3 regions of the Streptomyces sp. NPDC002795 genome follow, and region 1 is predicted to be linked to each of the others. Evidence: riboswitches for the same ligand, from Rfam matches in the RefSeq annotation. Region 1 holds a riboswitch; each other region holds the start of a gene.
What was found. A riboswitch is a leader RNA that binds a small molecule or an ion and turns the genes downstream of it on or off. The one in region 1 is predicted to bind cyclic di-AMP.
Positions count from the first base shown of each region.

Region 2: it holds a riboswitch for cyclic di-AMP, as region 1 does, so the genes downstream of both, ACFYWS_RS13715 (M23 family metallopeptidase) here and ACFYWS_RS28730 (peptidoglycan DD-metalloendopeptidase family protein) in region 1, are expected to answer to the same signal.
Region 3: it holds a riboswitch for cyclic di-AMP, as region 1 does, so the genes downstream of both, ACFYWS_RS06665 (NlpC/P60 family protein) here and ACFYWS_RS28730 (peptidoglycan DD-metalloendopeptidase family protein) in region 1, are expected to answer to the same signal.

Region 1 is NZ_JBIAQB010000010.1:92,758-102,895, forward strand. Features, by position in the region: gene ACFYWS_RS28715 (APC family permease) at 1-1,417, opposite strand, end outside; gene ACFYWS_RS28720 (TetR/AcrR family transcriptional regulator) at 1,634-2,272, shown strand; gene ACFYWS_RS28725 (SGNH/GDSL hydrolase family protein) at 2,315-3,142, opposite strand; gene ACFYWS_RS28730 (peptidoglycan DD-metalloendopeptidase family protein) at 3,314-4,096, opposite strand; cyclic di-AMP (ydaO/yuaA leader) riboswitch at 4,100-4,270, opposite strand; gene ACFYWS_RS28735 (tyrosine-protein phosphatase) at 4,653-5,450, shown strand; gene ACFYWS_RS28740 (ABC transporter permease) at 5,696-8,212, opposite strand; gene ACFYWS_RS28745 (ABC transporter ATP-binding protein) at 8,209-9,039, opposite strand; gene ACFYWS_RS28750 (DUF6126 family protein) at 9,194-9,403, opposite strand; gene ACFYWS_RS28755 (helix-turn-helix domain-containing protein) at 9,396-10,049, opposite strand.
Region 2 is NZ_JBIAQB010000004.1:113,154-123,291, reverse strand. Features, by position in the region: gene ACFYWS_RS13755 (sulfurtransferase) at 1-97, opposite strand, end outside; gene ACFYWS_RS13750 (VOC family protein) at 370-1,146, shown strand; gene ACFYWS_RS13745 (thymidine kinase) at 1,176-1,826, opposite strand; gene ACFYWS_RS13740 (alkaline phosphatase family protein) at 1,903-3,090, opposite strand; gene ACFYWS_RS13735 (DUF5998 family protein) at 3,087-3,677, opposite strand; gene ACFYWS_RS13730 (GNAT family N-acetyltransferase) at 3,757-6,588, opposite strand; gene ACFYWS_RS13725 (HPr family phosphocarrier protein) at 6,777-7,058, shown strand; gene ACFYWS_RS13720 (GntR family transcriptional regulator) at 7,266-7,952, opposite strand; gene ACFYWS_RS13715 (M23 family metallopeptidase) at 8,198-8,998, opposite strand; cyclic di-AMP (ydaO/yuaA leader) riboswitch at 9,011-9,174, opposite strand; gene ACFYWS_RS13710 (M16 family metallopeptidase) at 9,415-10,138, opposite strand, start outside.
Region 3 is NZ_JBIAQB010000002.1:464,365-474,502, reverse strand. Features, by position in the region: gene ACFYWS_RS06690 (PspC domain-containing protein) at 1-859, opposite strand, end outside; gene ACFYWS_RS06685 (PspC domain-containing protein) at 1,028-2,335, shown strand; gene ACFYWS_RS06680 (LuxR C-terminal-related transcriptional regulator) at 2,332-3,015, shown strand; gene ACFYWS_RS06675 (NlpC/P60 family protein) at 3,038-4,078, opposite strand; gene ACFYWS_RS06670 (hypothetical protein) at 4,383-4,736, shown strand; gene ACFYWS_RS06665 (NlpC/P60 family protein) at 4,754-5,941, opposite strand; cyclic di-AMP (ydaO/yuaA leader) riboswitch at 5,949-6,109, opposite strand; gene pcrA (DNA helicase PcrA) at 6,296-8,773, shown strand; gene ACFYWS_RS06655 (M23 family metallopeptidase) at 8,809-9,135, opposite strand; gene ACFYWS_RS06650 (pentapeptide repeat-containing protein) at 9,929-10,096, opposite strand.

The DNA of each region.
Region 1 (10,138 bases):
CCGGGTCGCCGGATGTGCCGAACCAGCCCACCCCGAAGCCGGGCCACACGAGCACGACCACGGTGAACGCCACGAAGCCGGTGGAGAGCGCGGTCACGATCCAGGCGCCCACCCGGCCGCCCGGCACGGCGTACGGCCGCTCCTGGTCGGGGTACTTGCGGCGGAGCATCACGAGGCTCGGGAACGTGATGACGTAGGAGATGAACGTCGTGCTGATGGTCAGGCCGAGGCCCGCCGCGAAGTACTTCTCGCCGTCGCCGCCGGTGAGGTTGAGGGCGACGACGAACAGGATCGAACCGAGCACGGCGGACAGGATGTTGACCCGTACCGGAGTGCCGTGCTTCTCGGAGATGCGGCCCAGCCAGGCGGGGCCCGCGCCGTCCGCGCACGCCACGGCCTGCGCGCGGTGGGCGCCCATCGCCCAGGTGACGCCGGAGGTGAGCAGGCCGATGATGAGGCCCGCCGCGGCGACCCCGCCGAACACGGAGCCGAGCCCGGTCAGTGTCACCGTGCCGTCGGCCGCGATCGAACCGCCGTAGACGGTGAAGACGGCCTTGCAGGCGTCGATGAAGCCGCCCAGGCTGCCGATCTCCTGGCTGGGCAGAACGAACAGGATGCCGAGGATGGGCCCTCCGTAGAGGAGCACGGCGGCGAGGCCGGAGCGCAGGATCGACAGGGGGATGTCGCGGCGCGGGTTCTTCATCTCCTCGGCGGCCGAGCTCGGCAGTTCGAAGCCTACGTAGTTGAAGATGAGCACCGGGACGAGCGCCACGAAGCCCGCATACGTAGGCGTGAATTCGCCCGCGGGTAGGGCGTGCACGCCATGTTCGGCGGCGTAGACGACGACGGACACGAGGAAGAAGCCGAGCAGCACGACGCGCGCGACGGCGCCCGCGATGGGCACCCACTTGCCGATGCGTACGGACTGCACCACGGCGAGCGCGCCGCCCCAGATGAACACGAACCCGGCGACGTACTTCCACACGCCTGGCAGCGGCGTGAAGAACTCCTCCCAGGTGGTCAGCGCGATGATGCACAGGCTGCCGCCCACCCAGACCGGGTTGGAGATCCAGTACAGGAGCTGGTTGACGCCCGCGACGAGCCGGCCGAAGGCCAGGCGCGTCCATACGTACGGGCCGCCCTGCACGGGGAAGGACGAGCCGAGTTCGGCGACGAGCAGTCCGTAGGGGAGGAAGAAGACGACGGCCAGGATGACCATCCAGGTGAGGCCCTGCGGGCCCTGCGCGGCGACGGAGCCGATGGTGTCCAGGCCGACGAGCGTGCAGATGAGGAAGAACAGCACGTCCAGCCGGCGCAGATCCTTGCGCAGCCGTGAGCGCTGCTCGCCCCAGCCTTCGGAGAGGTCGGGCTCGTCCCCGGCGGGCGGGGTCGGCGAGAGGGATGGCGCTTGGGTCACGATTGCTCCTGGCGAGGACGTCACGAAAACGGCACGGACAGCACGGACAGCAACTGCGGGTCTTGCTCGGGCCGCGCTTACCCCCGACCGGCGGACTTATTGACTGAACGGCCAGTCAGTAGTGGAACGTGACGTGACTGTGACCCGTGCGACGGCGAGGCGTCAAGAGTCCTGCACGTGAACGAGTCGACACACAGGAACAACTAGGCTTGCGGCGTGAGCAGAATCCGGTTGAGCGTGGCCGAGCGGCGCGAAGAGCTGCTGCGGGCCGCCATCGAGCAGATCGAGGCGCGCGGGGTGGCCGCCGTACGCATCGCCGACGTGGCGTCGGCGCTCGGCGTGAGCAACGCGCTGGTGCTGTACCACTTCTCGACGAAGGAGAAGCTCGTCGCGGCCGCGTTCGCGCACGCCGCCGAGAGCGACCTGGCCCACCTGCGCAAGCTGCTCGGCCGCCGCACGACGGCCCTGAAGCGGCTGCGCGCGGCGGTGCGCTGGTACGCGCCGACGGGTCAGGCCAAGGGGTGGCGGCTGTGGATCGAGGGCTGGGCGGCGGCGCTGCGCGAGCCCGCGCTGCGGGAGGTCACGCGGGACCTCGACCGGCAGTGGAAGGCGGCGCTCGCCGAGGTGGTCGCCGAGGGCGTGGCGGCGGGCGAGTTCGGCTGCCCCGACCCGATGGCGGCGGCGCTGCGGCTCACGGCGCTGCTCGACGGGCTCGCCGTACAGCTGACGGCGTACGACGACGGGCACTCCAGGTCGGCCGCGGTGTCGCGGGCCCGCATGCTGGAGTGGGTGGATGAGGCGCTCGCCCGCGAACTGGGTCTCGAGCGCGCGGAGTTGACCGGGGCGGGGCGCTGACGGGAAGCCGTCAGCGCCACCGCACCGCCGAGGATCAGCGCGTCAGGACGCCGCCTCCAGGTGCGCCTTCACCGCGTGCGGGTCCACGAAACCCTTCGCCTGCACCCGGTCGCCGGAGGACTCGCCGCGCAGCCGGCGCCCGATCCACGGCACCAGGAACTCCCGCGCCCAGTGGATGTCGTCGCGCCGCACCTCGAACGTGCCGCGCGGAGGCAGCAGGGGCCACGCCTGCTCGGGGTCGGCCGGCACCTCGACGCCGAGCGCCTGGGCGGCGCGCAGCGCCACGCGCGTGTGCCCCTCGGGCGACAGGTGGAGACGGTCGCCGTCCCATGCCCTGCGGTCCTGGATGGACTTCAGGGACCACAGGTCGAGCATCAGGCAGCCGTTCCTGTCGGCGATGGCCCGCACATGCATGTTGTACGTGGCGATCTTGCCGCGCAGGTGCTTGAGCACGGCCACGTCACGGGTGTCGAACCCGGTGGCCACCATGACGGTGCCGGCCGCGTCGGCGAGCTTGGCCACGGCCTTCTCGAAGCGCTCGGCCACGTCGTCCGGGTCGGTGCCGGGCCGGATGATGTCGTTGCCGCCCGCGACCAGGGTCACCAGGTCGGGTGCGAGCTCGACCGCCTTCGGGACCTGGTCCGCGACGATCTGGTCGAGCAGCTTGCCGCGCACGGCCAGGTTCGCGTACCTGAAGGTGTCCTCGGGGACACGGTCGTCCAGGAGGACGGCGAGCCGGTCGGCCCAGCCCGCGAACTTTCCGTCGGGGCCGGGGTCGCCGACTCCTTCGGTGAAACTGTCGCCCACGGCCGCGTAGGACCGGATCGTGCCGTTGAGTGAGTCCGTGAGTGCTCTCGATTCGTTTGCCACGACCACACATCTTTCACCCTGAGGTGTGACCTACGCGACCGTAGCCAGGGGTTGACGCCTGGTGAGATAGCCCACTCGTCACCTTGGGAATAAGCGCGCGAACGCGATTCGGCGCCCGGGGAACACCCCGGGCGCCGAATGGAGCGGGTCGACGAGCCGCTACGAGACGTCTCAGGCGTTCACACCGTGCTCGCTCAGGTACGCGATCGGGTCGATGTCCGAGCCGTAGTCCGCGCTCGTGCGGACCTCGAAGTGCAGGTGCGGTCCGGTGACGTTGCCCGTCGCGCCGGACTTGGCGATCTCCTGGCCGGCCGTCACGGTGTCGCCCTGAGCGACGCCGGTCGAGGACAGGTGGCCGTACTGCGAGAAGTGGCCGTCGGCGTGCTCGATGACGACCTCGTTGCCGTACGCGCCGCCCGAGCCGGTCGAGACGACGGTGCCGTCGGCTATCGACTTCACGGAGGTGCCGGTCGCGATCGAGTAGTCGGCGCCGGTGTGGCTGCCGCTGGACCACATGGAACCGGAGTTGCCGTAGCCCGTGCCCTTGGCGCCGTCGACCGGCGCCACGTAGTCACCGGAGGCCGTGGTCTTGGCGCTCGTCTGCGTGGCGGCGGACGCACCCTCGGAGCCGGAGTCACTGTCGGCCTCGCCGCCGAGGGCGAGCTTGACGCCGATCTTGAGGTGGTCCGCGTTGGAACCGACGGCGTCCTTGTTGTCCTCGTAGAGCTTCTTCCAGCCGCCGTCGACGTCCTGCGCCTTGGCGATCTTCGAGAGCGTGTCACCGGCCTTGACGGTGTACGTCGTGGCATCGGCGGTGCCGCCGGACGTCGCGGCCTGCGCGCCGGTGGCGCCCATCAGCGGCAGCGCGATCACGGCTCCACCGGCGGAGGCGACGGCGGCGACACGGGCGATGCGCTGGGAGGTCGAAAGGCGGTGCTTTCCCTTTGCGGGCATGCTGATTTTCCTCTCCGTCGCCTACGAGGTGAGCTGTCGGGTTCGGGCTGGAGATGCCCGGCCGCGCCCGGGGTACGGACGCGGCTTCACCCCTAGCCGCTTCGGGAAATCCCTACGCGGCGTACTGCGTGTGGGTCCCCCGCTCCTGCCGTGACGGGTAGTCGAAAGGAATCCGGGCGGCGGCAGGACTAGGCGTTCCGACCGGATTGATTGGTGACCGTAGGCGAACGGCGATGGCGACGACAAACCCCGAATTCACTTGCGGGGGCAATTCCTTGGATTTCTGAGGCTTCCCTGTGTAACCCTGCGTCGACATTCTTCGCTTTACCAACGCCATACCTTCGGGGATTACTGGGGAGCCAATCCGGGCCACCCGCCACACAGCGTCACGAACATGAAGCCGGTCACGCACACACCCACAAGCCCCTCCGATTCACGCACAGTTGACACAGAACGGGGCGAATCGGACAGATGGTTGCCTGGGGACCGATGTCGTATCGTCAGGAGCGCGCCCGCCGGCGACCCAACGCCGGTGCACCGATTGGGAGGAGCCCCTGTGACGCAGCACGCACCGTCCACCGAGCCCGAGCTGACCGGAGTGCGCAACTTCCGAGACGTGGGCGGCCTTCCCACCGTGGACGGCCGGCGCGTGCGCCAGGGCGTACTGTTCCGCAGCGGCCACCTCGCCCACGCCACGGCCGAGGACTCGACCTTCCTCTCCTCCCTCGGCCTGCACACGGTCTTCGACTTCCGCAACGCCGCGGACCTGCAGCTGGAAGGCGCGGACGTCGCCCTGCCCGGCGTACGCAATCTGAACCTGCCGCTCAACGACCCGGCCGACGGCGCCGAATTCTGGACGATGGTCCGCGACGGCAACATCGAGCAGCTGCGCCAGATCCTCTCCGAGGGCCGCGCGGCGAACCGCCTCGTCGAGTCCTACCGCACCATGATCAAGGAGCGCACCGCCGAGCACAGCCGCGTGCTGCACTCCCTCGCCGAGGACAGCCTGCCCGCGCTGATGCACTGCGCGGCGGGCAAGGACCGCGCGGGCCTGTCGATCGCGGTGACCCTGCTCGCGGTGGGCGTGGAGCGCGACGCCATAGAGGCGGACTACCTCAAGTCCAACGAGAAGCACCGCCGCTACAAGGTGCGCCGCAGCGCCACCGCGAAGGACGCCTACTCCCCCGAGATCATGGAGCTGCTCAGCCCGCTCTTCGACGCCCGCATCGAGTACCTCAACGCGGGCCTCCAGACCATCGACGAGGAGTGGGGCAGCACGGACCGCTATCTCGCAGAGGGCCTGAAGCTCACCGCGACGACGCGCGAGCGGCTGCGCGAGCGCCTTCTCGACTAGGACCTGTCGTCTGGATCAGGCCGGATCCGGGTGGCTGTCATGTGCGGTGCAGGCGAGTGGGGTAATGGGGCCTCCCCTGCTCGAGCGAAGCCGAGAGCTCCCGAGCGAAGCCGAGAGCTTGGGAGTGTGCTTGCCAGGGCCCGCTCACCGGCAAGATCTGCCAGAAGGGCGCTGGCCACTGCGCGAGCGCATTCCCGGCTGAAGACCGGCATCACCCCACAGCCCGGACCTGATGTCACCCCTCGTCACCCCTCCCTGTCGCGCAGTGCCGCGCCGGCAGGGAGGGTCACGGCGAGCAGACCGAGGCACACCGCGCTCGCGGCGAACGTGCCGTATAGGAGCGGCGGTATGTACGGGGACTCTCCCGTCATGCCGCGCATCATCGGGGTCAGCGTGATCATCGCGATGGTGGTGCCCAGCGCCACCCCCGCCGCCGACACCAGCAGGCTCTCCCAGCGGAGCATCCGCAGCACCTGGCGGCGCGTGGAGCCGACGAGGCGGAGCACGGTCAGCTCGCGACGGCGGTCCAGGACGGTCATCACCAGGGTGTTGACCGCGGCGACGGCCGCGAACCCGCCCAGCACCGCGGCCATCATGTAGTTGGACCAGGCGCCCAGTTCGCTGTCCACGCTCCGCGCGACGGCATAGCCCGAGGCGTCGGTGACCTTGCCGAGTGCGGTGAGCGGCCCGGCTTCGCCGCCGCGCACCAGCAGCGTGTCGTCGAAGCCCGACGTGACGTGGCCTGCCAGGGACGCTCGGTTCATGGTCACCGCCGCCAGGCCGAGACCCCGGCCGTAGACCGCGGCGACTTCCGGGCGGGCCTTCGTGCCGTCGGGGAGGTACAGCGGCAGCTTGTCGCCGACCCTCACCTTCGCCGCCGTGGCGAGAGTCTTGTCGATGGCGATGCGGCCCGCGCCCACGCGGTCCAGGCTGCCGCCGCGCACATCCAGATCCTGCACCTTCGCGAGCTCCGCACCGGAACCCGAGATGCCCTGGGTCGCGGTCGCCTGCAGCGACGTCTCGCCGCCCGAGTCGACGGGGATGAGCACCTGCGTGTCGAGCAGACTCACGGCCGCGTCGACACCATGAGCGCGGGCGGCCCGGTCGGCGGCGCCCGCGGGCAGGCCTGCCGGGTTCGTGACGACGTGGTCCGCCGTGATGCCCTCGCGCAGCTGGTCCGCGGAGACCTTGCTCTCGCTCGTGTGCATGAAGACCAGCGTCGAGGCGAAGGCCATCGCCAGCACGATCGGTGTGATCGCGGAGGCCAACCGGCGGGAATTCGTCCGGGAGTTGGCGGCCGCCAGCGAGGCCGGGGCGCCGCCGCCACGCAGCAGCAGGCCGAAGAACGACGCGCACAGCCGGGCCAGCAGCGGGCCGAGCAGGGCAACGGCGAGCATGAAGAGCATGACGACGCCGAGCGAGGCGTTCGCCGCGTCGGCGCCTGCGGTGGAGGCAGCGACGCCCGCGAGCGCCGAGCCGCCGCCGAGGGCCGCGATGCCGAGCACGGTACGGACCACGCCCGGTCGCAGCCGCTCCACCGAGGCCTCGGCGAGCGCCTGACCCGGCTTGATCTTCGCGGGCCTGCGCCCGGCGATCCAACCGGCGCCGAGCGCCGTGAGCAGTCCGGTACCGACGGCGGCGACCAGCGGGATCCACGAGACGTGCAGCTCGACCGCCTGCGGGACGGCCCCGCGGTCCTTCAGCTGCCCGAACCACCAGTGCGCGAGCCCGATCCCCGGCAGGCACCCGAGCACCCCGGCGAGCGGCGCGACGATCAGCGCCTCCGCCGCGACCGCCCGGCGGATCTGCCGCGGGGTGGCGCCGACGGCACGCAGCAGCGCGAATTCTCGGGTGCGCTGGCCGACGGAGAGTGCGACCGTGCCGGCCGCGGTGAACATGGCCACCAGCGTGGCGATCCCGCCGAAGGAGCCGCCGAGCGCGGTGAGGGTCTCCTTGGCGTACGCCAGGCCGTGGTCCTCGACCTCGCCGCGGTCGTCACCGGTGAGCACCTGCGCGCCGGAGCCGGCGAGTGCCTTTTCGACGGCGATGGCGAGGGCGCCGGTGTCGGCACCTTCCTTGGCCAGGACGGCGATGGCGTCGGCCTTGCCGGGGTGTCCTGACAGCGCGGGGGCCTCGGCGTCCGCGAACCAGGCCGTGGCCCCGCCACCGGCCGCCGTGCCTGCCGCAGCGGTGTCCCCGGACCCGGCCTCCGCGAGGCCGGACACCCGGAACTGCCCGCGTCCCGCGGCCGATTCGAGCACGACGGTGTCTCCGACGTCGGCCTTCGCGGTGCGGGCCGCGGCGGCGTCGAGCGCCACCTCTCCCGTGCGCGGCGCGGCGCCCGCGGCCAGCGCGGTCCCGGTGAAGGCGTGCGAGCCCCAGCCGTGGCCGGTGAGCGCGCCGCTCCCCTGCCGTACCGGGAAGGTGAAGTCCGCCACCGCGGCCTCCGCGCCCGGCGCGTGTGCGGCCTTCGCCGCGAGCCCCGCGTCCACGCGGGCGGTGTCCGGGAGCGGGTACGCGGTTACCTCGGGGCCGTCGACGGTGTCGGCGACGACCCGAGCGGACTGGTCGGCCGCCGCCACGACCGGAGCCTTCGCGTACCGCTCCGCCGGAACCGAGGCGCGCACGCCCGTCTCCAGCAGCGTGCCGCACGCCGCGACGATCAGCGCCGACATCAGCAGCGCGACGAAGGTGCCCGTGAACGAGGCGGGTTTGAAGCGTACGGCCGCCCGCGCGAGGCCGTTGGGGGCGAGGCTCCTCATGCCGCCGCCCCCGCCATCGCTCCAGCGCGTGAGGTGCGGGCGGCGAGCGTCGCCATCCGCGCCGCGATCTGCTCCGCCGAACCGCGCTCCAGGCTGTCGGCGAAGGCTCCGTCGGCGAGGAACAGCACGCGGTCGGCCCAGGCGGCCGCGGTCGGGTCGTGGGTGACCATGACGACGGTGGCACCGAGGTGGTCGACGGCGTTGCGGAGCAGGCCGAGGACCTCGGCGGCTGTGCCGGAGTCGAGGGCGCCGGTGGGCTCGTCGGCGAACACCACGTCGGGGTTCGTGATCAGGGCGCGGGCGACGGCCACGCGCTGCTGCTGGCCGCCGGAGAGCTCGCCGGGCCGGCGCCGCGCCTTGTCCGCGAGCCCGACCTGCGCGAGCATCGCGGCCGCCCGGCGGCGGTCCTGGCGCCGTCCGGCGAGGCGCATGGGCAGCAGCACGTTCTGCTCCACGGTCAGCGACGGCAGCAGGTTGAACGCCTGGAAGACGAAGCCGAGGCGGCTGCGGCGCAGCTCGGTGAGGCTGTTCTCGTTCATGCCGGTGATCTCCGTGCCACCGAGGCGCACGGATCCCGCCGACGCCCGGTCGAGCCCGGCGGCGCACTGCAGGAAGGTGGACTTGCCGGACCCGGAGGGCCCCATCACCGCCGTGAACGTGCCGCGCGGCAGAGCGAGGTCGACGCCCGCGAGGGCGTGCACCGCACCGGTCCCGCGCCCGTACTGCCGCCGCACACCGCGCAGTTCCACAGCGAGACCCGGCGTGCCGGCCGACGCCTCCGGCCGGTTGTCCTCCGTCGTCCGCCGCTTGCCCCTGCGTAGCCTCATGGCCCTGTCCCGCCCTCTCGTGCTCTTCCTCGCTCTGACGGGGAGGAGTGTGCGAGAACGGCCGGGCGGCTGGCGTCATACCCAGGAGCCAATGTGGAGGTGCTACCGCAGTAGGGGGTCCGCCCCACTGACTACTCCCCCACTGACTACTCCCTCACTGTCCCCCGCCCAACGCGAACAGCAAATAGATGAAGCCCGCCAGCGCATGCCCCGCGAAGACGTACACGAGGACCCGCACCAGGATGCCGCGCGGCAGCTTGTCCTCGATATCGCGGCGGGCCGGGCCCGGGGTCGGGGTCGGCCCGGCCACGTCGGCCGCGCCGTTCGTGTCAGCCGTGTCAGCCGTGTCAGCGCTGTCAGCCATGGCGGGTCTCCTTCAGCAGTCCCGCCGACGGGCCGAGGCACAGCGCGGCCGTCGGGCTCTGCAGCAGGGTGTGGACGAACAGGAAGTCGACGCCGCCCCGGTCGACGGCGGCGATCCGGTGCGGGGTCAGCGAGTCGAAGTGGGAACTGTCGCCCGGGTCGAGCCGGTACGACGTGTCCCCGAGCCGCAGCCGCAGGCGCCCCGACAGGACGTACAGCCACTCCTCCCCCGGGTGCACGCGTACGACATCGCCCTGGGACCCGTACGGCGCGTGGACCTGCAACGCCTGCATGCCGCGACCGGGCGAACCGGCCTGCCGGTACGTCCAGCCCCCGGCCTCGGTGGGTTCCATCGTGCCGCCGCGCACGACCGCGTCCCGGTCGGCGGGGGTCTCGCCGAGCAGTTCCGATACGGTCGTACCGTAGATGCGGGCGAGGGAGAGCAGCATCGGGAGCGAGGGCTGGCGCTGTCCGGTCTCCAGGCGGGAGAGGTGCGCCGGGGACAGGCCGGCGGATCCGGCGGCGGTCTCCAGGGTGAGGGCCGCGCGGCGGCGCAGTTCGCGGAGCTGGGGCGCGACGGCGGGAAGTTCCGGGGGTTCCGGGACCTCCGCACCGTCCGCCTCGTCCGGCGAGAGGGCAGGGCTCATGCTGTCGATTCAGCCAGAGCCGTGCCCCTCCGGCAACTTTCTTGCCTCAGAGGCAAAAGGCGCGATCAACCAGGACTGTCGGCGACAGA
Region 2 (10,138 bases), on a different contig from region 1:
TGGCGAGGCTGAGCTGCCAGCGGACGTCGAGCAGCACGGGGGGCCGCTCGCCCGCCAACTCGCTCGCGAGTTCGGATGCGGAGATGATGGCATTCATGGGCCCATCCTTGCTCATGCTCTGGCCCGCGCGCTCCTGGTCGTATAGCGTGCTCGATCGACTACCGAGCGTTTATTGACCGGACATGGCAGGGTCGCAGCGCCGAAACGTATGCGAAACACCGTTTCGGGCATCCTCAGCGGGAGTCCGATGGTTTCGGCGCGGCCGAAGAGCGTCGCGCGGCACCGAGTGCCAACATCGGCACCGGCGCCACCTGACATGCGGGATCCCGAGCCGCGGGCCCCGAGGGTTCCGTTCCGAGGAGAGAGACGATGACCGAGGCAGCAGCCCGGCGCGCACCGGGCACCCCGTGCTGGGTGAGCCTGATGGTGCACGGCATGGCCGCGACCCAGGAGTTCTACGGGGCGCTGTTCGGCTGGGAGTTCAGGCCCGGCCCACAACAACTCGGCCCGTACGTGCGGGCTCTCCTCGACGGCAAGGAGGTCGCCGGGATCGGCCAGCTGCCACCCGGCCGCCGGCTGCCGATCGCCTGGACCCCCTACCTGGCCTCGGACGACGTGGATGCGACGGCCGAGACGGTGCGGCACTCCGGCGGCACGGTGGGCGTGGGCCCGCTGGACGCCGGGGAAGCCGGCCGGCTGGCGATCGGCTCCGACCCCGCGGGCGCGGTGTTCGGGATCTGGCAGGCCGCCGAGCACGCGGGCTCCGCGGTGACCGGGGTGCCGGGCGCGATGGTGTGGAACGAGCTGGTGACGCGGGAGACCGCGAGCGTCGCGAAGTTCTACCAAGGGGTCTTCGGATACACCGAAGAGGCCGTTGTCTCCGCCGACTTCGACTTCCTGACCCTGCACCTGGCGGGCCGTCCCGTGGCCTCCGTGCACGGCGTCGGCCACGCCCTGCCCCGCGACCAGGGCCCGCGCTGGATGACGTACTTCAAGGTCGAGGACGTGGACGAGGCCGTGGAACGAGTCGCCGAACTGGGCGGCCACGTGGTGTCCGCCGCCCGCGAGGGCGCACACGGGCGGGTGGCCACGGTGGCGGATCCGGAGGGGGCCGAGTTCTCGGTCGTGGCGTCTCCGGTCGTGTAGGCGGGAGTTTCCCGGGGCCTGCGTTTCGCTCAGGCCGACCCGACCGGCAGTACGTCCGGGGAGAGCGCCGCCGCGTGTGCCGTGGCGCTCGTCATACGCCGCCGATGGTGCCGTCGGCACAGCACCTCGTAGCCGATCTCGTCCGCCAACTGGTCCACGTCGCCGACGACGACCTGGGCGCCTTCGACGACCATCGCGCCGTTGACCGTGCGGGCGTTGTGCGTGGCGCGGGCGCCGCACCAGCACAGCGCCTCCACCTGCAGCACCTCTACGCGGTCGGCGAGTTCGACCAGGCGCTGCGAGCCGGGGAACAGCTTGGAGCGGAAGTCGGTCGTGATACCGAAGGCGAAGACGTCGAGTTCGAGCTCGTCGACGACGCGGGCGAGCTGGTCGATCTTGTCGGGCGCGAGGAACTGCGCCTCGTCCGCGATCAGGTAGTCCACCCTGCCGCCCTGCGAGAGATGCTCGACCACGTACGCGTAGACATCCAGGTCGTCCGCGACCTCCACGGCGTCCGTGACCAGGCCGAGGCGGGAGGAGAGCTTGCCCTCCCCCGCCCGGTCGTCGCGGGTGAAGATGAGGCCCTGGAGGCCGCGCGCCGAGCGGTTGTGCTCGATCTGGAGAGCGAGGGTCGACTTCCCACAGTCCATCGTTCCGGAGAAGAACACCAGCTCGGGCATGGGAAGTTGAGCGCCTTTCGCGTTGCGTGAGGGGGGTGCCGACGTGGGGCCGGCGTGACCGGGGGAACCGGAGAGGTCAGGAGCGCACTTCCAGCAGCGGTACGAGCTGCTCCGCCGGGGTCATCGAGCCGTGGTTGCCGACCATCAGGGATTCCTTCGGCTCGTTGCGCGAGGCGATGAGGACCACGTCGTCACGGGCCGCGGCGATGACGTCGCCGAGCCGGTCGTACACACGTTGATCAACCTGTGGACCGAACCAGCCGGCCGCGATCGCCTCGTCGCGCGAGGCGATCCAGAACTGCTCGCCGAGGACCTCGCGCCACACCGTGAGCACGTCGCCCGCGGCGCCCGGCACCGCGTACACATGACGGGCGCGCCCCTCGCCGCCCAACAGGGCGACGCCCGCGCCCAGTTCCCAGTCGTCGTCGAAGTCGATGCGGGACTGCTCGTCGAAGGCGATGTCGACCATGCCGTGGTCGGCGGTGACGTACAGGGCGCTGCGCGGCGGCAGTTGCTCGGCGAGGCGCTGCGCGAGGCGGTCGACGTACATGAGCTGGCCGCGCCAGGCATCGGAGTCGACACCGAAGCGGTGCCCCTTGCCGTCGACCTCGCTGTAGTACGTGTAGACCAGCGAGCGGTCCCCCGCGGCCAGCTGCTCGGCGGCCAGGTCCATGCGGTCCTCGCCGGAGAGGCGACCGTAGAACGAGCCGCCGCTGAGGGCGATCTTGGTGAGCGGCGTCGTCTCGAAGTGCGGCGCGGAGACCTGTGCCGTGCGAACGCCCGCCTCGTGCGCGCGCTGGAAGATCGTGGGGTACGGCTGCCAGGTCCGCGGCTTCGTCCACGGGTTCCAGCGGAGCTGGTTCATCAGCTCGCCGGTCGCCGGGTTGCGCACGGTGTAGCCGGGCAGGCCGTGCGCGCCAGGGGGCAGGCCGGTGCCCACGGAGGCGAGGGAGGTCGCGGTGGTCGCCGGGTAGCCCGCGGTGATCGGGCGGCCGGTGCCGCCGCGCGAGGACGATATGAGCGAGCTGAGGAACGGCGCCTCGTCCGGGTGCGCCCTGAGCTGCTCCCAGCCCAGACCGTCGATCAGGAACACGCAGGCACGGTCGACCGGCTGCAGCTCTGAGATGGCGGCGGTACAGCCGGGCACGCCCAGGTGGGCGCCGATGGTGGGCAGCAGATCGGCGAGGGATCCGGTGCCGTACGCCGGGACGGGAGCGGAGTGGACGGGCAGCGGCTCTACGTCGTCCCAGGCGGCCTGCGTCATCGGCGGCCCGCGTCCGCGATGGCCTCGGAGAGGGACTGGGCGAAGGTGAGGGCCTGGCGCACGGTCTCCGGGCCGTCCCCGGCCTCGCTGACGCGCAGGCTCAGGTCGTCCGCTGTCGTGCTGCCCGTGTATCCGTGGTCCGCCTCGCAGTTGGGGTCGCCGCAGGTCGCGGGCTCCAGGTCGATGCGGGACACGGCGCCCCAGCCGATGGTGAGGACGACCTCGCGGGGCAGCGACCCCGGGACGTACTTCTCCGGATTGGCGACGACGCGGCTGAGCACCACCGACGAAATCCGGCCGATCTGCACGGACTCCGTCGACGTCGTCGCGTACGACGTCGGGGACGTGCTGTCGGCCGCCTGCTCGTCGGTGTGGCTGACGATGAAGCGGCTGTCGGTCAGCACCAGGACGGTGACATGACGACGGACCTCGTTCGCATCGAACGTGGTCTCCTGGTGCACCAGATACGACGAGATCGGCTCTCCGCCGACCGCGGCCTCCACCGCTTCGGCCACGAGAGCCGGGTAGTAGCCGCTGCGCTCGATCGCCGCTCGCAGCCCTTGGGTCGTCGTACTGGTCTTGGCCATGGGGTCCATCCTAAGGCCCGCAAAGAGACTGCCGGTGCCCCTGTGGATAACTCTCCGTGAGGGGCTCGTAGGAGGTGGTTCAGTACGCGGCGGGCAGGGTGCGCGGGCCGAGATCGTCGCGGGCGGGCGGCGGCGCGAGCCGGACGGAGGCGCCGAGGACGGTCAGCCCGCGTTCCGCCACGACGACCGGTTCGAGGGCGACGCCGACGACCTCGGGGTGGTCGTCGACCAGGCGCGACACGCGCTGCAGCAGCTCTTCGAGCGCGGGGGTGTCCACGGGGGCCGCGCCGCGCCAGCCGAACAGGATCGGGGACGTCTTGATGGACCGCACGGTCGCCTGCGCGTCCTTGTCGGTCACCGGGATCAGCCGGTGCGCGGTGTCACCGAGCAGTTCGGAAGCGGCTCCGGCGAGCCCGAAGGAGAGCACGGCGCCCGCGGCCGGATCTATGACGGCGCGTACGACGGTGTCGACTCCGCGCGGCGCCATCGCCTGCACGACCGGCCGCAGTTCGGTGGGCTTGCCGAGCCGCTGGGTCAGGTCTTCGTAGGCGCGCCGCAGCTCTCCCTCACTGGACAGGTCCAGGCGTACGCCGCCGAGGTCGGGGCGGTGCCGCAGATGCGGGGCGGTCGTCTTCAGGGCCACCGGGTAGCCGAGTGTGTGCGCCGCCGCCGCGGCCTCGTCCGGGCCGGGAGCGGGCAGTGTGCTGCGCACCTCGATGCCGTAGCGGGACAGCAGGGCGCGGGCGTCCTCCGGGGCGAGGTCGGCGCCTCGCGGGTCGCCCTCCTTGGCGAGCAGTTCCGTGATCAGCTCGGCGGCCCCCTGCTCGTCGACGGCGTCGTACTCGGGCACCTTGCCGGGCGCGGCGGCGTCGCGTCGCCACTGGGCGTACCTGGCCGCCTGGGAGAGCGCGCGGACGGCGCGCTCGGCGGCCGGGTAGGCGGGGATGAGGCGCGGGGTGGGGTCCACGGGGGGCGGGGGGTCTTCGGGGGGCCCTGCGGTGGGGCGCCGGGGCGGGGTGTCGGGCGCGTTGGGCCCCGTGCTGGCCGCGGCCGAGAGTGCTTCCGCGAGGCCTCCGAGTTCGACATGGACGACGAGCACCGGCTTCGTGGGGCCGGTGGCGGCTGCCGCGCTCAGGGCGGCCGCGAGTTCCGTGTCCTCCGATGGCCCCTCCCCCACGGCGGGGATCGCGGTGACCACGACGGCGTCCGTCTTCTCGTCGGCCAGTGCCTGCTCCAGCGCAGTCCGGAAGTCGGCGGCGGACGCGGCTGTCGTCAGGTCCAGCGGCGGCTTGGGACGCAGCCCTTCGGAGAGGCACACGTCGTACGTAAGGAGGCCGAGCGATTCCGAGTTGCCCAGGATGGCGACGCGCGGCCCCTCGGGCAGCGGCTGGCGGGCCAACAGGAGGCCGGTGTCCACGAGTTCGGTGATCGTGTCGACCCGGATGACCCCCGCCTGGCGCAGCAGCGCGGAAACGGTGGCGTACGGAAGGCGGGTGGCCCGCACCGCGTGCCCCGTGGGCGCGATGCCGCTGTGCCGGGCGCCCTGCACGACCACCAAGGGCTTGGCGGCGGCGGTGCGGCGGGCGAGGCGGGTGAACTTGCGGGGGTTGCCGATCGATTCGAGGTACATGAGGGCGACGTCGGTGTCCGCGTCGTCGTACCAGTACTGAAGGACGTCGTTCCCGGAGACGTCCGCGCGGTTGCCCGCGGAGACGAACGTGGAGACACCGCTGGCCCCGGTGACTCCGCCGCCCCTGCGGTGCAGGCGGGACAGGAGCGCGATGCCGATGGCGCCGGACTGGGCGAACAGGCCGATGCGTCCGGGGCGCGGCATCTCGGGGGCGAGCGAGGCGTTGAGCCGTACCTCCGGTGACGTGTTGACGACCCCGAAGGCGTTCGGCCCGACGATGCGCATCCCGTAGCTCCGGGCCTGGCGGACCAAGGCGCGCTGGCGCTCGCGGCCCGCCTCCCCGCTCTCCGCGTAGCCGGCGGAGACCACGACGAGGCCCTGCACGCCGCGCTCGCCGCACTCGGCGACGACCTCGGGGACGTCAGGGGCGGGCACGGCGACGACGGCCAGGTCGACCGGGTCGGCGGCGTCGATGTCGCGTACGGAGCGGTGGGCGGGCACACCGTCGATCTCGGTGACGTCGCCGTCGAACGCCTGGTTCACCGCGTACAGGCGCCCGGTGAAACCCGCGTCCTTCAGGTTGTCGAGAACGCTGCGGCCCACTCCTCCGGGCGCGCGTCCCACTCCGATCACGGCGACGGAGCCGGGCGCGAGCACGCGCTGCACCGAGCGGGCCTCGGCGCGCTGCTCGCGCGCGTGCTGCACCGCGAGCGACGCCTCCGTGGGCTCGATGTCGAACTCCAGGCGGACGACGCCGTCCTCGAAGCTGCGCTTCTGTGTGTATCCGGCGTCCCGGAACACCTTGATCATCTTGCTGTTGGCGGGCAGCACCTCGGCGGCGAACCGGCGGATGCCACGCTCACGGGCGACGGCCGCGATGTGCTCCAGGAGGGCGGAGGCGACGCCTCGGCCCTGGTGGGCGTCCTGCACGAGGAAGGCGACCTCCGCCTCATCGGCGGGCGAGGTCGCCGGCCTGCCCTGCGCGTTGATCCGGTCGTAGCGCACGGTGGCGATGAACTCGCCGCCCACCGTGACCGCGAGACCGACCCGGTCCACGTAGTCGTGATGGGTGAAACGGTGCACGTCCTTGGCCGACAGGCGGGGGTAGGGCGCGAAGAAGCGGTAGTACTTCGACTCGTCCGAGACCTGCTCGTAGAAGCTGGTCAGATGCTCGGCGTCCGCGGTGGTGATGGGCCTGATCCGCGCGGTGCCGCCGTCGCGCAGCACCACGTCGGCCTCCCAGTGGGCGGGGTACGCATGCCGGTCCGACGGGGTCTCCATGTCGCAAGAGTAGGGCCGGGCACTGACAGAAGACCGTCGGTCGTACGGGTCGCGGCCCGTGCGTACGGAAGGCACCCTATGGAGGACCGAAGGGCCGTGCCGGTGAGGACCTGGGTCCGCGCCACGCCCGCCTCCCGATATGGAACACTGGTCTAGACAACCGTGAGACACCTGAAGGGCAGCATCACATGGCTGAGCGCCGCGTCAACGTCGGCTGGGCCGAGGGCCTCCACGCCCGCCCCGCTTCCATCTTCGTCCGCGCTGCCACGGCGGCCGGCGTTCCCGTGACGATCGCCAAGGCTGACGGCAACCCCGTCAACGCCGCCTCCATGCTGGCCGTGCTCGGCCTGGGCGCGCAGGGCGGCGAGGAGATCGTGCTGGCCTCCGACGGAGAGGGCGCGGACGCCGCGCTGGACCGTCTGGCGAGGCTGGTCGCCGAGGGGCTCGAGGAGCTTCCCGAGACCGTCTGACATAAAGACAAAAGCAGTACGGCTGAGCCGCGCGTTCCCTGACGGGTCGCGCGGCTTTTTCGTTCACCATCGCGGAACCATTGCGGAACCCATTACAGAACCACCGCGGAGCAAATTGGGCGACAGGAAATAGGCAGCAGAAATTCATCCGCGCCCGCGTTCAACCCATTCGCCGAATAGTGCACCTCTTTGTATACGGCGCCGTTGTTAAACCTGGCGCCCCACCGTGTTGACTGCATGTTGCGAAGTCCTCACACGCCCGCCCGCGCGGGGGACGCGCAGTCTGTGGGCGGCCGTCGCGCGCTCCGCGTGCAGGGTGGCCAGCGCGCGGGCCCGCTCCGCGTCGCCCCGCGCCACCGCGTCGACGATGGCGCCGTGTTCGGCCCAGGACTCGGCCGGCCGGGCGGGGCTCTCCACGGCGTACATCCAGGCGATCTTGTGGCGGAGTTGGGTGAGCAGGGTGATCAGGCCGGGACTGCCTGAGGCCTGGGCGAGCGTCTCGTGGAACCAGCTGCCGAGGGAGCGCAGATCCTCGCTCTGACCCCGCCGACAGCGCTCCTGTCCCAGCCTGACCAGGCCGCGCAGCACCTTGAGGTGGGCCTCGGTGCGGCGCTGCGCGGCGCGGGCGGCGCCCATGGGTTCGAGCAGCATGCGGATCTCCAGGAGGTCGGCCGCCTCCCGCTCGGTGGGTTCGGCCACGCACGCGCCCGCGTGCCTGCGCGTGACGACGAACCCCTCCGCCTCCAGGGTGCGCAGCGCCTCGCGAACGGGCACGCGCGAGACCCCGTAGCGACGCGCGAGCAGTTCCTCGGTGAGCCTGCCGCCGCGCTCGTAGACCCCGGCGACGATGTCGTCGCGGATCGCTGTGCATACCGACTGCGCGGGAATGCGCATGACTCGACCTCCGCCTCAATGCCCGCGATACGCGGTCTATTGACGCCCGGTCAAGCGCGAATGGCACGCGGCCGGAACGTTTACCCGCGACTCTATTCCACCGGACTTGAATTTCCGACGCGGGAACTGAATCCGGGGATATTTTTTGGACAGCGCGGACCCGCGCACGTTTGGACAGTGCGGGCCCGCGCACGCGAAAGCCCCGGCTCGGTGAGCCGGGGCTTTCGTGGAGTGTTCCTGGTGGGTCAGACGTTCACACCGTGCTGGCGCAAGTACGCGACGGGGTCGATGTCCGAGCCGTAGTCGGGGCCGGTGCGGGCCTCGAAGTGGAGGTGCGGGCCCGTGACGTTGCCGGTGGCCCCGGAGAGGCCGAGCTGCTGGCCGGGGGTGACGTCCTGGCCGACGGAGACGCCGATGGACGACATGTGACCGTACTGGGTGTACGTACCGTCGTTCATCTTGATCACGACGTTGTTGCCGTACGCGCCGCCCCAGCCGGCCTCGACGACGGTGCCCATGCCGACCGAGTGCACCGAAGTGCCGCTGGAGGCGTGGAAGTCGATGCCGGTGTGGCTGCCGGAGGACCACAGTCCGCTGCCGGCCTGATACGAGGTGGAGACGTACGAGCCGGAGATCGGCGACACGTAGCTGTTCAGGCGCTTGCGCTCGGCCTCGCGGGCGGCGCGCTTCTTGGCCTCGCGCTCCTTCTCGGCCTTCTCGGCGGCCCGCTTCTTGGCCTCCGCCTCGGCCTTGCGCTTGGCTTCCTCGGCCTTCTTCTTGGCCTCGGCCTCGGCCTTCGCCTTGGCGGCGGCCTTCTGCTGCGCGGAGGCCTGCGCGTCGATCTGCTCGGCCAGGGAGTCGCCGATGGCCACGGCCTGCGTGAGGCCGTCGTGCGGGGCTATCGCGGTGTCGGCGGCGAGGGCGGGGGCGGCGAGGCCACCCACCACGCCCGTCGTGGTGATTGCGGCGACGCCCGCGACCTGAGCGGTGGTACGCGTCAGGCGGCTGGGACGGCGGTGCTTCCCGGTGGCACGGGTGAACCCCATGAAGTGGCTGGTCCTTTCCTTCCTTCTCGCCTACCGGGTTAGCTGACGGGTTCGGAGCAGGAAGGTCTCCTACAGGCCCCCTCCCCTCACGGGAAGAGCGCCCGATTCACCCCAGGGACTTCGGTGGGTCCCCGGCTCCCCTGGCTCGCACCACGGGGACTCGGCGATGACTGTCCGGTGTCGCGGGCGCGACGTACGTCTGGCGAACAGCCGGAGGGAACGCTAAGCGGGGCGTCTTTGAATCAACAAACAGAACCCGACTTTTGTAGTGCACGCCACAGGGCAGACAGGCAACCTCTATGCCAATTCGGACATTTGTGAGCGTGTGGCGATTGAAGGTGATCGTGACGGACGCCACGAAGCCCCGGCGGCCGATGCCGGCGCCGGGGCTTCGTGGTGTGCCTCGGGAGACGAATTCAGCCCGCGACCACCGTGACTTCGCCGATGCCGAGCGCCTTGACCGGCTCCTCGATCTGCGCGGCGTCACCCACCAGGATCGTCACCAGACGGTCCGCAGGGAAGGCGCTGACGACGGCAGCCGTGGCCTCCACGGTGCCCGTGGCGGCCAGCTGCCGGTACACCTGCGCCTGGAAGTCGTCCGGCAGGTGCTGCTCGACCTGGTCGGCGAGGGTGCTCGCGACGGCCGCCGCGGTCTCGAACTTCAGCGGGGCCACGCCCACCAAGTTCTGTACGGCGGTGTCCCGTTCGGCATCCGTGAGCCCGTCGGCCGCCAGCGTGCGCAGGACCTTCCAGAGGTCGTCGAGCGCGGGCCCGGTGTTCGGAGTGTCCACCGAGCCGCTGATGGCGAGCATCGCGGCACCGCTGCCGTCGGGCGCGGAACGCAGCACCTGGGCGAAGGACCGCACACCGTAGGTGTAGCCCTTCTCCTCGCGCAGGACGCGGTCCAGGCGCGAGGTGAGGGTGCCGCCCAGGCAGTACGTGCCGAGGACCTGCGCGGCCCACACACGGTCGTGCTTGTCCGGTCCGACCCGGCCCATGAGCAACTGCGTCTGCACGGCGCCCGGGCGGTCCACGATGACCACACGGCCTGTGTCGTCGGCGACGACCGGCGGCACGGGGCGCGGCTCGGCGGTGCCGCCGGTCCAGGCGCCGAGCGTGTCGGCGAGGAGGGCGTCCAGG
Region 3 (10,138 bases), on a different contig from region 1:
GGATCGAGCCGACGCCGGTGCGGCCGCGGAAGGCGCTCACCGCGATGCCCAGGCCGAACACGGCGAGCGCGCAGGCGAGTCCGGTCTGCAGGCTGGCGCCAAACGTGCGCTCGTCCCACGTCACGCCGGTGCCGATGCCGCCCGCGATCAGCGCCCCGAGGAACGTGAGCGCGCCGATGCCGCGCGGTCCTGTCGGCTGCGGTGGCGCGGACGGCTTGGCGGTGACGGGCCCGCGCCAGGAGCCGAACCGTGTCGCCGCCGGGCGCTCCTCGGCGTCCGGCGGGCCCCACAGGTAGCCGGTGGCGCCGTCGTGCGTGCCGTCCTTCACGATCGGGTCGCGCCACCACGAAGGCCCGCGCGCGACCGGCGGTGCCTGCGCCTCCGGCGGTGCGTCCGCGACGGCCTGGGCCGCCGCCGGGTCCGGGTCGGTCGTGCGCCGCGCCTGCGACCAGTAGCCGGCGCCGGCGAGCAGCAGGGCGAGTACGACGGCGAAGGTCAGCGCGCCCCCGTTGTTCAGCATGGAGAGGAACACCCCGCAGCCGACGAGCGCGGTGACTATCGCGGCAAGGCCCGGCCCGTCCACCCGCCCCGTGAGGAGCTTGCGGAACTCGTTCTCGTCCTCGTCGTCGTACGGCGTGAACAGCCACGCGAAGCCGTAGAAGATCAGCCCGACGCCGCCGGTCACCGAGAGTACCGACAGGCCGATGCGGAAGATCACCGGGTCCATGTCGCAGTGCCGGCCGAGCCCCGCGCACACGCCGCCCAGCGTCTTGTACCGCCGGTCGCGGCGGAAGCCGCGCAGTGGCCGTGGCGGCCGCGCGTCTTCAGGGGGCGTGTCGAGAGGGGGCTGCTGGGTCATACGTACATCGTGACGGCCGGGGCCCGTTCGCGGCAGCCGGGAGAACCCTGGCCGAACCCTGAGATCGTCCCTGAGCCACCCGCGGACACGACCCGGGCGGGAAGATCAGGGAAGTATCCGGGGCCGACCCTGATGCCCGGCCCTCTACCGCATGTGACGATCGGTGGCATGCCGGAAGCAGCGCCCGCCCCTCTCACCGAGGACCGAGACGACCCGCGGCCGCCGCGCAAGCTCTACCGCAGCAGCGACGGTCGCTGGCTGGGCGGAGTGGCGCGGGGCCTCGCGGGGCATCTCGGGCTGCCGGTGATCTGGGTGCGTCTGGTCTTCGTGGGCCTGTTCATGGCGGACGGGCTCGGGGCGCTGCTGTACGCGGCGTTCTGGTTCTTCGTGCCGCTGGGCGTGGGCGGCGTCGGCGCGGACCGCCCGCCCGTGCTCAGCACGGAGACGTCTCCCGACGGCCGCCGCCGGCTGGTGACGCGCAAGCCGGACAAGGGTCAGATCCTCGCCCTGCTCCTGATGGTCGTCGTAGCGATGATCTTCGTGGAGAACGTGAACCTGACCGGCAACACCAAGGCGTACCTGATCCCCACCGTGCTCGTCGCCGCGGGCGTCGCCCTTGTCTGGCGGCAGGCGGACAACGCGCGCAGGGCCCGCTGGATGGAGGTCGGCCGCCGTCGGCGCACGCTGAGCCTGGCCCGCGCGGCCTCCGGGGTGCTGCTCGTCGGCGTGGGCGTCACCGGCATCTTCGTCACGCAGGGCGCCACCGAGCACCTCGGCCCGATCCTCCAGGCGGCGCTCGCCGTCCTCGTGGGCATCGCGCTCCTCGCCGGGCCCTACCTGATCCGGATGACGCAGGACCTCTCCGAGGAGCGTCTGATGCGCATCCGCGCGCAGGAGCGGGCGGAGGTCGCGGCCCATGTGCACGACTCGGTCCTGCACACGCTCACCCTGATCCAGCGCAACGCGGACAGTGCGGCCGAGGTGCGCCGCCTCGCCCGCGCCCAGGAGCGCGACCTGCGCGCGTGGCTGTACAAACCGGCCGCGGCGGAGAACCCGCAGGAGCCGGAGACGGTGGCGGAGGCGGTGAAGCGCAACGCGGCCGAGGTCGAGGACAAGCACGGGGTCCCGCTGGAGGTCGTGGTGGTGGGCGACACCCTGCTCGACGAGCAGTTGTCGGCGCAGATGCAGGCCGCGAGGGAAGCGATGGTGAACGCCGCCAAGTACGGTGGCGTGGGCGGCGCCGTCCAGGTGTACGCGGAGGTCGTGGGCGACGTCGACGGGGAAGAGATCTTCGTCTCCGTACGTGACCGGGGCCCCGGCTTCGACCTCGATTCCATCCCGCCCGACCGCATGGGCGTAAGAGAATCAATCATCGGCCGGATGGAGCGCTACGGCGGGACGGCCCGGCTGCGGGCGGTGCCGGACGGTGGCACGGAGGTCGAACTGACCATGAAGAGGGCGGAAGGGACGTCATGACCGACGAGGCAGCTCAGACGCGACGGGTACGAGTGGTCCTGGTCGACGACCACCGCATGTTCCGCACCGGAGTCCAGGCGGAGATCGGCCGTACCGAGGAGACGGGCGTCGAGGTGGTCGGCGAGGCCGCCGACGTCGACCAGGCGGTCACGGTGATCACGGCGACGCGGCCCGAGGTGGTCCTCCTCGATGTGCACCTCCCCGGCGGCGGCGGCGTCGAAGTGCTGCGCCGCAGCGCCCAGATGATGGCGGACGCGGAGAACCCGGTGCGGTTCCTGGCGCTGTCGGTCTCGGACGCGGCGGAGGACGTGATCGGTGTGATCCGTGGCGGCGCCCGCGGCTACGTCACGAAGACGATCACCGGCACGGACCTCGTCAACTCGATCTTCCGCGTCCAGGAGGGCGACGCGGTGTTCTCGCCCCGCCTCGCCGGCTTCGTCCTCGACGCCTTCGCCTCGACGGACGCGCCCCCGGTGGACGAGGACCTGGACCGCCTCACGCAGCGCGAGCGCGAGGTGCTCCGGCTGATCGCGCGCGGTTACGCGTACAAGGAGATCGCCAAGCAGCTGTTCATCTCGGTGAAGACGGTCGAGTCGCATGTCTCGGCGGTGCTGCGCAAGCTCCAGCTCTCGAACCGGCACGAGCTGACGCGGTGGGCGACGGCGCGAAGGCTGGTGTGACGTAGCGGTCTTCGGGGGCGGCTCACGCCACCCGCGTCGCCCCCGCGAACGGCATCTCGTCGATCGGGGCCACCCGTACCGGGGCGCTCGGGTTCGGGGCGTGGATCATCTTGCCGCCGCCGATGTAGAGGCCCACGTGCGTGATGCCCGAGTAGAAGAACACCAGGTCACCCGGCTGGAGTTGGGACTGCGGCACCCGCTGCCCCGCGTCGATCTGGCTGTACGTCGTCCGGGGCAGCGAGACCCCCGCCGCCTTGTACGCGGCCTGCGTCAGGCCCGAGCAGTCGAAGGCGGAGGGGCCGGTGGCGCCCCATACGTAGGGGCTTCCCAGTGCGCCGTACGCGAAGGAGATCGCTGCCTTGGCACGGGAGTTGGGTGCGTGGGAGAGGTCGGCGCGTTCCGCCGAGCGTGAGGCGTGCTCGCTCTGCGCGGGGGCGGGGGTGCGCTCCTCCGGGGTGAGGCGGGCGAGGAGGCGGCGGGCCTCCCCGAGTTTTCGCTTCACCTTCTTCTTGTTGTCCTCCAGGTCGGCCTTTTTGGTACGGAGTTCGGAGAGCGTGTCGTCGGCGTCGCCGCGCAGCTGGTCGATCTCGCGGAGTTCGCCCTGTACGCGGGTGACCGCGGCGGCCTGCCGTGCGCCGACGCGCTCCGTGAGGGACGCCTTGTCGAGGTAGGCGTCGGGGGAGGAGGAGAGGAGCAGCTGGACCGAGGGGTCCACGCCTCCCGTGCGGTACTGGGAGGCCGCCACCGAACCCAGCTTCTCGCGCTGGGAGTTGAGGGACTCGGTGCGCCGGGACGCCTCGTCCTGGAGGGCGTCCACCTTCTTCCGCGCGCCGTCCGCCTCCTCCTTCGCCCCGTTGTACTTCTGGGTGGCGGCCTCCGCCTCCTGGTACAGCTTGTCGACCTTGGCCCGCACCTGGGCGGGGCTGAGCTCGGGCTCCGCGTGCGCCGCCCCGCCGTCGAGGGCGGTGACGGTGGCCGCGGACGCGAGGGCGAGGGTGGCCGCGGTGCGGGCCCTCCCGCCGTTGAGCGAACGCGGTCGGGGCTTGCGGTGTGCTGCCGGCACAAGGTCCTCCTCTGGGCGGCCGTACGAGAACGCACGGCCCCCGGTCGCGCGTCCGGCGGCGGCCCGCACAGGGGGAGCGGGTCGCCGCCGGACCTTTCTCGGCGGTGGTGTCCGACTGCCGCCCCTGGCACGGGCGGCGGTGGGGAGCCGGTCACCTGAGCAAGGACGCTAAACCTCCGCGTAACGGGTTGGTGCCGGATTGTTCGCAACTGGTCTGTTTGTTATGGATGGTGGCGGAGAGTGATAACAGAGTGGCAAAGGGGTGCCCGTAGTAGGCCATGGACGTCCGGTTAGGCTCCGCCTCATGGACGTACTCATCCACCTCTTCGTCGGCCTGCACATCATCGGCATCGCCTCGCTGCTCGGCGGCTTCCTCACGCAGATGTCGGCGATGAAGGAGGGCGCGGCCCGCTTCAACAAGGCGATGCTGCACGGCGCCCTGACCATGCTGGTGACCGGCGTCGCCCTGGTCGGCCTCAACCAGGCCGACGGCAGCACCGTGAACAACATCAAGATCGGCGTGAAGCTCGCCGTCCTGGTCGTGATCCTCGGCATCGTCTACGTGAAGCGGGACGAGGAGAAGGCGGAGAAGGGCCTCTTCATCACCGTCGGCGCGCTCACCGTCGCCAACATCTTCATCGCGGTGCTCTGGACCTGAGCGACCGCGTACGTACGTCAGGCCGGCCGCACCACGCTGTGGATCGACGACGTGCCGTCGTAGTAGATCGACTCCTCGCGCACGGACGTGCCCGGCTTCGGCGCGTGGACCATCATGCCGTCGCCCATATAGAGGCCCACGTGGCTGATGTCGTCGTAGAAGAACACCAGGTCACCGGGTTGGATATCGGAGAGCGGCACCGTCTTGCCGATCTCGACCTGGTCCCAGGTCGTCCGGGGCAGCGAGATGCCCGCTGACTTCCACGCCGCCTGCGTCAGGCCCGAGCAGTCGTACGAGTCCGGGCCTGTGGCGCCCCACACGTACGGCTTGCCCTCCTGCGCCTTGGCGAACGCGAGTGCCTGCGCGGCCTTCGTGGCGTACGAGGCGTCCGACGATCCCGATGCGGACCCCGAAGAGCCGGAAGAGGAACCGGAGGACTCCTCCTGCTGGCGCGCCTTTTCGGCCGCCTTCTGCTTCGCCGCCTCCGCGGCCTTCTGCTTCGCGGCCAGCTCCGCCGCCTTCTTGCGGGCCGCCGCCTCCTTGGCCTTCTCGATCGCGGCGAGCCGCGCCTTCTCCTCGGCGGTCAGCTCGGCCAGCAGCTCGCGCGCGTCGGAGAGCTTCGTCTGGACGGTCTCCTTCGTCGACCTCAGGTCGGTCTGCGACTCGGTGAGGTCCTGGAGGCTCGACTGCGCCTCGGTGCGCTTCTTCGCGGTCTCGCGCGCCTGTGACTGATAGTCGTCGACCGACTTCTTCTGCTCGTCGGTGAGCCGGCTCATCAGGTGGCGCTGCGAGAAGTAGTCCTCCGGATCGTCCGCGAGGAACATCGTCGCGGTGTCGCTGACGGCGCCCGAGCGGTACTGCTCGGCGGCGTACCTGCCGAGCTTCTGGCGGGCCGTGTTCATGTCCTCGGTGCGCTGCGCGACATCGTCGAGGAGCGCGTCGACCTGCTGCTTCTTGGAGTCGGTCCGCTCCTTCGCCCCGTTGTACTTCTGGGTGGCGACCTCGGCCTGCCGGTACAGGGTGTCGACCTTCTGCTGGACCTCTTCGAGGCGCGGCTTCGACGAGGGCTGCGCGGGCGCGGCCTGTGCCGTCTGCGAGAGCAGTGCCACGGAGGTGAGGGCGGCGGTGGTGATGCCGACCGCGGGGGTCGTTCGAAGGCCGCCGGTCATCAGGGAACGGCTGCGGGGCTTGCGGTGCGACGCCAAGGCAGGCGACTCCTTCCGTCGTCCGCCTACCGGGTTAGCTGTCGGGTTCGGGCGTGGTACGCGGAAGGCTGCCCTACGGTCGGCTGGTCGGCTGACCGATTCACCCCAAGGTCGGTTGGGTCCCCGGTTCCCTGCCTTACGGCGTACGGAACTCAGCGGGGGCTTCCCGTTCGCCGCGACATTCGCGGGCGGGGGGACGGGCTGCCCGGCTGCACCGTAGCCAACTCGTGTGGCTGCTGTGAAGGTTGATGTTCGATATGCCCGATACATTTTCGTGATCTGCCCTCTGGAGGGTCCCCGGAGTTCCGAAGGCAGCCACGGGTTGTCAGTGGGGCCGCCTAGACTCGTAGAGCGATGAGCAGCCTCTTTGACGACAGCTTCCTGACCGGCCTCCAGAACAGCGCGGAGGAACCCCCGCCGCCGCCCCCGGACCCCGAGCACGACGACGGGGCCGCGGAGCCGATGCCGGACGACTTGTTCGGCGGGAAGCTCGGCGCGCCCGCAGGCAGGGACACGCACTACCGGGACGGCGCGCCGCGCCCTGTCCTCGACTCGGCCTCCCTCCTGGAGGGGCTGAACGAGAACCAGCAGGCGGCCGTCGTGCACGGCGGCTCCCCGCTGCTCATCGTCGCGGGCGCCGGATCCGGCAAGACCCGTGTCCTCACGCACCGCATCGCGTACCTGCTCGCCGAGCGCGGCGTGCACCCCGGCCAGATCCTCGCGATCACGTTCACGAACAAGGCCGCGGGCGAGATGAAGGAGCGCGTCGAGGACCTGGTCGGCCCGCGTGCGAACGCCATGTGGGTGTCCACCTTCCACAGCGCGTGCGTGCGCATCCTGCGCCGGGAGAGCAAGAAGCTGGGCTTCACGTCCTCCTTCTCGATCTACGACGCCGCCGACAGCAAGCGGCTCATGGCGCTCGTCTGCCGCGACCTGGACCTGGACCCGAAGAAGTTCCCGCCGAAGTCCTTCAGCGCCAAGATCAGCAACCTCAAGAACGAGCTGATCGACGAGGAGGACTTCGCGTCGACGGCTGCCGACGGCTTCGAGAAGACCCTCGCCCAGGCCTACGCGATGTACCAGGGACGCCTGCGCGAGGCGAACGCGCTGGACTTCGACGACCTGATCATGACCACGGTGAACCTGCTGCGCGCGTTCCCGGACGTCGCCGAGCACTACCGCCGCCGCTTCCGGCACGTCATGGTCGACGAGTACCAGGACACGAACCACGCGCAGTACGCGCTGGTGCGCGAGCTGGTCGGCCCCACCGAGGGCGAGGACGCGGACCCGGCCGAGCTGTGCGTCGTGGGTGACGCGGACCAGTCGATCTACGCGTTCCGTGGCGCCACGATCCGTAACATCCTGCAGTTCGAAGAGGACTACACGAACGCGACGACGATCATGCTGGAGCAGAACTACCGCTCCACGCAGACGATCCTCAGCGCCGCGAACGCGGTGATCGAGCGCAACGAGTCGCGCCGCCCCAAGAACCTGTGGACCAACGAAGGGCCCGGCGCCCAGATCACCGGCTACGTCGCGGACACCGAGCACGACGAGGCCCAGTTCATCGCCGACGAGATCGACCGGCTCACGGACGCGGGCGACGCGCTGGCGGGCGACGTCGCGGTCTTCTACCGGACGAACGCGCAGTCCCGAGTCTTCGAAGAGATCTTCATCAGGACCGGCCTGCCCTACAAGGTCGTCGGCGGCGTCCGCTTCTACGAGCGCAAGGAGGTCAGGGACGTCCTGGCCTACCTGCGCGTGCTCTCCAACCCCGAGGACTCGGTGCCGATGCGCCGCATCCTCAACGTGCCCAAGCGCGGCATCGGCGACCGCGCCGAAGCGATGATCGACGCCCTCTCCCAGCGCGAGAAGATCTCCTTCCCGCAGGCGCTGCGCCGCGTCGACGAGGCGTACGGGATGGCGGCCCGCTCGGCGAACGCCGTGAAGCGGTTCAACACGCTGATGGAGGACCTGCGCACGATCGTCGAGTCGGGCGCCGGCCCGGCCACGGTCCTGGAGGCCATCCTCGAACGCACCGGATACCTCGCCGAACTGCAGGCCTCCACCGACCCGCAGGACGAGACCCGGATCGAGAACCTTCAGGAACTCGCCGCCGTGGCCCTGGAGTTCGAGCAGGAGGCCAGCGAAGAGGGGGAGTCCGAGACGGGTGGAGGAGGCCTCTCCGACTTCCTGGAGCGCGTCGCCCTCGTCGCCGACTCCGACCAGATCCCCGACGAGGAGGACGACGGGAGCGGCGTCATCACGCTGATGACGCTGCACACCGCCAAGGGCCTGGAGTTCCCGGTCGTCTTCCTGACCGGCCTGGAGGACGGCGTCTTCCCGCACATGCGCTCCCTCGGCCAGGCCAAGGAGCTGGAGGAGGAGCGCCGCCTCGCGTACGTGGGCATCACGCGCGCGCGACAGCGCCTCTATCTGACGCGCGCCTCCATGCGCAGCGCCTGGGGCCAGCCCTCGTACAACCCGCCCTCGCGGTTCCTGGAGGAGATCCCGGCAGGCCACCTGGACTGGAAGCGCACGGGCCCGTCCACGCCTGCGGCCTCGACCAAGAGCATCGGTGGCGGCATCGCGGCCTCCCTGTCGTCCTCGCGCTCCCGCACGGGCACGACACCGGCCTTCGCCACGCGCCGGGCGAACTCCAAGCCGGTGGTGCCCCTCGCGGTCGGCGACCGCGTCACGCACGACCAGTTCGGGCTGGGCACGGTGGTCGGCGTGTCGGGCACGGGCGACAAGTCGGAGGCGTCGATCGACTTCGGCGACCCGAAGCCGAAGCGTCTGCTGCTGCGGTACGCGCCGGTCGAGAAGCTGTAGCCGCGCTGCGGCCGCTCCTCTGAGGGGGGAGCGGCTCAGTTCGGGTTGATGCCGTGGCTGCGCAGCCACGGCAGCGGGTCGATCGCCGCGCTGCCGCCGGGCCGTACCTCGAAGTGCAGGTGCGGTCCTGTCGAGTTGCCGGAGTTCCCGGACCGCGCGATCACGTCACCGGCCTTCACCGGACCGTTCATCACGGTGTGCGAGGACAGGTGGCAGTACCAGGTCTCCGTGCCGTCCTTGGCGGTGACGATGGCCATGTTCCCGTACGCGCTGTTCCACTGCGTTTTCACGGTGCCGTCCGTCGCGGCCATCACCGGGGTCCCGTACGAGACGGGGAAGTCGATGCCGGAGTGCTGGGACATCCAGTTGACACCGGCCTGCCCGAAGAAGGCGCTCAGCCCGTGCTGCTTCACCGGCAGCACGAACTTGGGCCGCGCCGCCTCCTTGCGCGCGGCCTCCTCGGCGGCCTGCTTCCGCGCCGCCTCCTGCTTGGCCTTGAGGTCGATCCGCTCCTGCGTGCGGCTCGCCCGGTCGGCGAAGTCGCCCGCGTCGGCGGACAGATCCTTCAGCTGCGAGTCCAGCTTGTTGTTGGCGACGGCCGGCTTCACGGCCTGCGCGTCCGAAGCGGCCGCGGCCTGCGTCTCCTTGCCGTCGTCCTCGCCACCGCCGCCGACGCTCGCCGCGGCGATCCCGGCGACGCCGACCACACAGACCGACGGCACGACGACGGTGATGAGCGCGGACCGCTTGGCCGCCGGACGGCGGCGGCCGGCGCGACCACGGGAGACGTTCTTCCCGGCCCTGCGCGATGCGGGCTGCGGGGTTGCCTTGGGGGCGGGCTCGGGAGTGGGATCGAGGTCGAGGACGGGCCCGTGCGCGTGATCCGCTTCGGGGTCCGGCTCCACGATCGGCTCGGGCTCGGGCCCGTCCTCCGCGGTGCCTACGGCGTCGGCCGCGTTCCACTGCGTGGCGTCGTACGCGCCCGTGTCGTACGCGGTCGTACCGAAGACCGGGGCCTGGACGGTGTGGGTGAAACCCTGAGTGTCGTGCGGGTCGGGCGCGCCGAGCATGTCGTGCGTGCTGAAGCTCTGGGTCTCGAAGCCCTGGGCCTCGAAGTGCTGCGCCTCGAACCCCTGGAACTCGAAGCTCTGCGTCTCAAAGGACTGCGTCTCGAAGGTCTGCGTCTCGAACGACTGCGTATGCGGCTGCGCGTCGAAAGTCTGCGTCTCGAAGATCTGCGTCCCGAAGTGCGGGGCCTCGAAGCTCTGCGTGTCGGGGTGCTGAGCCGCGTACGTCTGCGTCTCGTACGCCGAGGTGTCCCACTGACCCGTGGTGTGCTGCTCTGCCATCGTCCGCGGCTGCTGC